Regions from separate parts of the Streptomyces sp. NPDC006711 genome, predicted to be linked through region 2. Evidence: riboswitches for the same ligand, from Rfam matches in the RefSeq annotation. Region 2 holds a riboswitch; the other holds the start of a gene.
What was found. A riboswitch is a leader RNA that binds a small molecule or an ion and turns the genes downstream of it on or off. The one in region 2 is predicted to bind S-adenosylmethionine.

Region 1 (3,400 bases), on a different contig from region 2:
TACCGCCTCGCCCCCGAACACCCCTACCCGGCCGCGGCCGACGACGCCTACGCCGCCCTGACCTGGATCGCCGGCAACCCGGCCGAACTCGGCGGAGACCGGACCCGCATCGCGGTGGCCGGCGGCAGCGCCGGCGGGAACATCGCCGCCTCCACCGTGCTCCGCGCCCGCGACCAGGCGGGCCCGCACCTGCTCTTCCAGTCCCTGACCTACCCCAGCGTGGACGGCGGTCTCACCACCGCCTCGGCACGGGAGTTCACCGATACCCCGGTCTTCGACCGGAGCGCGCTGGAACTGGCCGTGCGGTACTACGCCAAGGACGGCCACGCCGACCCGTACGCCTTCCCGATCCGCGCCACCGATCTCAGCGGCCTGCCGCCCACCTACATCGCCGTGGCCGAGATCGACCCGCTGCGCGACGAGGGCCGCGACTACGCCGCACGCCTGTCCGCCGCCGGCGTCACCACCGAACTCGTCCAGGTCCCCGGCGCCGTCCACGGCTTCGACCTCCTCTTCCCCCAGGCCCGTATCAGCGAACGCAACCTCACCGACCAGGTACGCGCCCTGCGCGAGGCCCTCCACCCCCGAGAGTTCGCCGGGTCCGCACGCTGATCCGGCCGAAGCCGAAGCCGCCTAGGCCGCGCGGTGGACCGCGTACTCCTCGATCTCCCGCATCGGCGGCCGCTCCTCGGTGTCCACCGCGTACGTGCGCGGCACGAAGCCGTGCTCACCGCGCTCGAACTGGGTCAGCTCGGGGCGTACGAGATGGCCGCGGGACAGCCGCAGCTGGGCGGTGCGGTAGATCGCGGCGGCCATCCGGCCGAGCGCCTGCCCGTCCTGGTGGCGGTGCTTGCGTACGCCCACGTCGACCTGGGCCAGCGCGTCAAGACCCACCGTGTGCAGCGCGTCCACGAGCAGCGCGAGCTCGACGCCGTACCCGACGGGGAACGGAAGCCGTTCCAGGAGCGAGCGCCTGGCCGCGTACTCACCGCCCAACGGCTGGACCACACCAGCCAGTTGGGGCCAGTGGAGGTTGAGCAGAGGGCGCGCCACCAGCTCGGTGACCCGGCCGCCCTGGCCGGCCGCCGCGCCGAGCGGCCGGTCGTACATGGCCTTGACGAAGTCCACCTCCGGGTCGGTCAGGAGCGGCCCGACGATGCCGGAGACGAACGCGGCGTCGAAGTCCTTGAGGTCGGCGTCGACGAAACAGACCACGTCCCCGCTGGTCACGAGCAGCGAGCGCCACAGCACCTCGCCCTTGCCGGGCAGCGCGGGCAGCCTCGGCAGGATCGTGTCGCGGTGGACGACCCGGGCGCCGGCGGCGGCCGCGACCTCGGCCGTACGGTCGCGGGAGCCGGAGTCGACCACGACCAGCTCGTCGACGAGCGGCACGGAGGCGGTCATCAGCTCGCGCCGGATCGTGGCCGCGATCTCACCGACCGTGGCCTCCTCGTCGAGCGCGGGCAGCACCACGCTGACGGTCGTACCCGTACGGTGTTTCGCGGCCAGCGTCCGCTCCAGCGGCCGCTCGGCCGTCGACCAGGAACGCCTGCTCAGCCAGCGTTCCACCTCTTCCAGCACGGCCGTCGGCCTCCTCGTGTGATCCATCTCGCGGTTCGGACGACTATCTCAACCGTCCAGAGCTTCGGTTACAGTCTTGAACAACGCGAGGGACCACCGCATGCCGGGGTCCCCACGCCGACAATCGAATACCGCTCATCCAGAGGGGCAGAGGGAAACGGCCCGTTGAAGCCCCGGCAACCCTCCAGTCGGTTCTCGTCGACCACGTTCACACGTCGGTCAGGACACGGGGCCACCGGCTAGGGAAGGTGCCAAATCCGTCTCATGGCGAAGTTCGCCCTGAGGAAGATGAGGAGAAAGGGCCTCCCCTCCATGTCTGTACAGACCGCTGAAACCCGCACCTCCGCCGAGAGCGGTACCTCCGCCGAGAACGCGTCCGGCACCCCCGTTGATCTCGGCCCGGCGTCCGGCCTCTCCTGCCGCGAGTGCGGCCAGCGTTTCGAACTTGGCCCGATTTTCGCCTGCGAACTGTGTTTCGGACCGCTCGAAGTCGCCTATGACCTGCCGCTCGGCGACCCCGAGGCGCTGCGCGCGCGGATCGAGGCGGGCCCCGAGAACATCTGGCGCTACGCCCCGCTGCTGCCGGTCCCGGCCGACGTCGCCGACAAGCCGAACCTGAACCCCGGCTTCACCAAGCTCGTCAAGGCCGACAACCTGGCGCGCGAGCTGGGTGTCGAGCCCGGCAAGCTGTTCGTCAAGGACGACTCCGGCAATCCGACGCACTCCTTCAAGGACCGCGTCGTCGCCCAGGCCCTGGAGGCCGCCCGCGCCTTCGGCTTCACCACGCTCTCCTGCTCCTCCACTGGAAACCTCGCCGGCGCGGTCGGCGCCGCCGCCGCGCGGGCCGGCTTCCGCTCCTGCGTGTTCATCCCGCACGACCTGGAGCAGGGCAAGGTCGTCATGGCCGCGGTGTACGGCGGCGAGCTCGTCGGCATCGAGGGCAACTACGACGACGTGAACCGCTTCTGCTCCGAGCTCATCGGCGACCCGCTCGGCGAGGGCTGGGGCTTCGTCAACGTCAACCTGCGTCCGTACTACGGCGAGGGTTCCAAGACGCTGGCGTACGAGATCTGCGAACAGCTGGGCTGGCGCCTCCCCGACCAGCTGGTCATCCCGATCGCCTCGGGCTCCCAGCTCACCAAGATCGACAAGGGGCTCCAGGAGCTGATCAAGCTCGGCCTGGTCGAGGACAAGCCGTACAAGATCTTCGGCGCCCAGGCCGAGGGCTGCTCGCCGGTGTCGACCGCCTTCAAGGCCGGACACGACGTCGTACGCCCCCAGAAGCCCGACACCATCGCCAAGTCGCTCGCCATCGGCAACCCGGCGGACGGCCCTTACGTCCTGGACATCGCGCGCCGCACGGGCGGTGCGGTGGACGACGTGAACGACGAACAGATCGTCGACGCCATCAAGCTGCTCGCCCGCACCGAGGGCATCTTCGCGGAGACCGCGGGCGGCGTGACGGTCGGCGTCACGAAGAAGCTCATCGACGCCGGTCTCATCGACCCCTCGCTCACCACGGTCGTGCTCAACACCGGTGACGGACTCAAGACCCTGGACGCGGTGGCCGCCACCTCCCAGGCGACCGCCACCATCCGCCCGAGCCTGGACGCCTTCCGCGACGCGGGCCTGGCCCACTGACGAGGCCGCCCGCACGGCCCACCGAGCCACTGCCGAACGACGACTAGGAGCACCGAAACCATGAGCGTGAACGTCCGCATCCCCACGATCCTGCGCACCTACACCGGCGGCAAGGCCGAGGTCACGGCCGAGGGGACGACCCTGGCCGACGTCATCGCCGACCTGGAGAAGAACCACA
Region 2 (3,400 bases):
CCCACCGCCCGCACAAACCGCTCCACATGCTCATCCGGCGTCCCCGCGCCGAAGCTGACCCGGATCGCGTTCAGCGAGCGCTCCCCCGGCTCCGCCTCCGGCGCCCCGCACTCCCCCGGGTCCCCCGGCTCGCTGCCCAGCAGCGTCCGCACCAGCGGGTGGGCGCAGAAGAGCCCGTCGCGCACCCCGATCCCGTACTCCGCCGACAGCGCCGCCGCGAAGTGCGAGCTGTTCCAGCCGTCGACCACGAAGGAGATGACCCCGACCCGGGGCGCGTCGTCCCCGAAGAGGGACAGGACCCGCACCTCGGGGACCTCCGCCAGACCCGCGCGGACCTTCGCGATCAGGTGCCGCTCCCGCTCGACCAGCGCGTCGAACCCCGCCTCGGTCAGCGCCTTGCACGCGGAGGCGATGGAGTAGACGCCGATGACATTGGGCGAGCCGGCCTCGTGGCGCGCGGCCGTGGTGTGCCACTCGACGTGCACCCCGCCGTCCTCACGCCGCGCGACCCGCTTGGAGGCGCCGCCGCCCGCCAGGTACGGCTCCGCCTCCTGGAGCCAGTCCGCCCGGCCGGCCAGCACGCCCGAGCCGAACGGCGCGTACAGCTTGTGCCCGGAGAAGGCGACCCAGTCCACGTCCAACTCCCGTACGGAGACGGGGCGATGGGGCGCGAGCTGAGCCGCGTCGAGCACGATGCGCGCCCCGTGCGCGTGCGCGGCGGCGGCGAGTTCCCTGACCGGCCACAGCTCACCGGTGACGTTGGACGCGCCGGTCACGCAGACGAGCGCGGGCCCGTAGGGGTCCCGGTCGGCGAGCGCGCGCTCCAGCGTCTCGACGGCCTGGCGCGGGGTGCGCGGCGCGTCGAGATACGTCACCCGCGCGTCCTGCCAGGGCAGCAGCGAGGCGTGGTGCTCGGTCTCGAAGACGAAGACCTGGCAGCCGGCGGGGAGCGCGCGGGCGAGCAGGTTGAGCGAGTCCGTGGTGGAGCGGGTGAAGACGACCTGGTCGCTGGGGCGGCAGTCAAGGAACTCCGCGACCGTCACGCGGCTGTTCTCGAACAGGTCGGTGGAGAGCTGCGAGAGGTAGCCGGCCCCTCGGTGCACGCTGCCGTAGTAGGGGGCGTACGCGGCGACGTCGTCCCAGACCCGTTGGAGGGCCGGCGCGCTGGCCGCGTAGTCGAGGGCCGCGTAGACGACCTCGCCGCCGGTGACGAGCGGCACGGTGACATCGCGGCCGAGCACCGCGAGCGGCGCCGCGCAGCAGGGCTCGGCGGGCTCGGAGATGGAGGAGGCCGAGGAGGCGCAGGACGCGGAGGAGGCGGAAGGCGCGTGGGCGGCGGTGGCGGGGCGTGCGGACATGGCGGTATCTCCCAGCAGGGCAAGGCGAGTTGGCTTCTGACCCCGGGTACGGCGGCGCGGCCCCTGATGAGAAAGGGGTCGACTGGCGTGCCGCATACGGGTGTTGTCCTCGGACACGCGACGCGAAGGGGCCGCGCGGAGGAGGGTGGAGAAGGGGCGGATACGCCCTATCGCATTCGCTTGCTCACGAGACTGCTCCCTTGAGGACCAGGACCCCAGGGCTGTGACATCACGCGATGTCCAGGGGTCCGCGCTTGCCGTGGGCCTTGCTGCCCACGACCTGGTCTTCACCCGGGGCACCCCGCCACGGACGGAGGGTTGCCGGACAGCGAGCCGGGGCCTAAATCGCTGTCACTCATGACCTTGGACAGCATCCTGCCACACGTCACCACGTGCGCAAGGCGCAGTCCGCGATCCGGACTGCGCCTTGGGTCACATCATTGGGTCACATCATTGGGTCGCGGCAGCTGCGGCTCAGGCGTTGCTCGCGGCCACCCAGCGCTCCAGCGTGCGCTGCGCCGCCCCGGAGTCGATGGCCTCGGCGGCCCGGGCCATCGCGGCGCCCAGCTGCCCGGCGAGCGGGTCTTCGCCCGGCTCCAGGGCGACCAGCGCGGCCGCCGAGTTCAGCAGGACGGCGTCGCGCACCGGGCCCTGTTCGCCGGCCAGGAGCCGGCGGACGATCTCCGCGTTGTGCGAGGGGTCCCCGCCGCGCAGCGCCTCGATCGGGGTGATCGCGATGCCGACGTCGCGCGGGTCGAAGCGCTCCTCGCGCACGGCGCCGTCGCGCACCACCCACACCCGCGAGGTGGCCGTGGTGGTGAGCTCGTCCAGACCGTCGTCCCCGCGGAAGACCAGCGCGCTGGAGCCGCGCTCGGCCAGCACGCCCGCCACGATGGGCGCCATCCTCGGGTCGGCGACGCCGGTGGCCTGGGCCCGTACCTTCGCCGGGTTGGTGAGCGGCCCCAGCACGTTGAAGGTGGTGCGGATGCCCAACTCCTTGCGCGCGGCGGCCACATAGCGCAGGGCGGGGTGGAACGTCACCGCGAAACACATGGTGATGCCGGCCTCCTGGGCCACCTGGGCCACCCGCTTCGGGGACAGTCCGAGATTGACCCCCAGCTTCTCCAGGACGTCGGAGGCGCCGCTGGCGGAGGAGGCCGCCCGGTTGCCGTGCTTGACGACCTTGGCGCCGGTCCCGGCGACGACGATCGCCGACATGGTGGAGATGTTGACGGTCTTGGCGCCGTCGCCGCCGGTGCCGACGATGTCGACGCTGGGGCCCGGCACCTCGATCAGGTGGGCGTGCTCGTACATGGTGCGTACCAGACCGGTGATCTCGGCGACCGTCTCTCCCTTGGCGCGCAGCGCGACCATGAACCCCGCGATCTGCGCGTTCGTCGCCTCGCCGCTCATGATCTGGTCCATCGCCCAGGCGGTCGCGTCCTCGCTCTGGTCGACGCCGTTCAGGAGCGAGTCGAGGACACCCGGCCAGGAGTGGGCCGCCACGGTGTCGCCTCCGGTGGGGGTAACAGCGCTCATGCTCGCTCCTGGTAATCAGACGGCCGGGATGCCGCCCGTCAGCCTATCGACAGGCGCCGGGCGCCCAGCGCCCGTGCCCGCACTGCGGACGCCGGGAAAAAGACTCCGGCCCGGCCCCCGCGAAGGGGCCGGGCCGGAGCCTCGGTTGTGGCGACCGTCAGGTCAAGCGGAGATCAGTGGTGGCCGTGGCCGCTGGTGATCTCCTCGTACTCCTTGGCCGTCGGCTTGGGGATCTGGTTCCCCTCGCCGTAGTAGCCCTTGCTGAGCTTGGCGCGCAGCTTCTGCGCCCGCGAGATCTTGCGCGTGACACCGTTCTCGTCGGTCTCGGGACCGAGGTCGAGCGGCTTGTACTGCTCGTGCGCGGTGAGCTTGTAGCGCGCACCGGCGTCCAGCGGCTCGTGGATCTCGACGAACTCGCCGTGCGGCAGCCGCTTGATGATGCCGGACTCACGTCCGTGCAGCACCTTCTCGGCGTCGCGCCGCTGAAGACCCAGGCAGATCCG

Region 1: linked by a shared signal. The riboswitch ahead of thrC (threonine synthase) and the one ahead of ACFYM2_RS26650 (aminotransferase class V-fold PLP-dependent enzyme) in region 2 are both predicted to bind S-adenosylmethionine.

Annotation. Positions count from the first base shown of each region.
Region 1 covers NZ_JBIAGO010000012.1:179,705-183,104, reverse strand. The annotation lists gene ACFYM2_RS23525 (alpha/beta hydrolase) at 1-612, shown strand, start outside; gene ACFYM2_RS23520 (glucosyl-3-phosphoglycerate synthase) at 634-1,581, opposite strand; SAM riboswitch class I at 1,714-1,876, shown strand; gene thrC (threonine synthase) at 1,870-3,222, shown strand; gene ACFYM2_RS23510 (ubiquitin-like small modifier protein 1) at 3,283-3,400, shown strand, end outside.
Region 2 covers NZ_JBIAGO010000016.1:40,391-43,790, forward strand. The annotation lists gene ACFYM2_RS26650 (aminotransferase class V-fold PLP-dependent enzyme) at 1-1,358, opposite strand, end outside; SAM riboswitch class IV at 1,604-1,721, opposite strand; gene trpD (anthranilate phosphoribosyltransferase) at 1,833-2,897, opposite strand; gene ACFYM2_RS26660 (cytochrome bc complex cytochrome b subunit) at 3,071-3,400, opposite strand, start outside.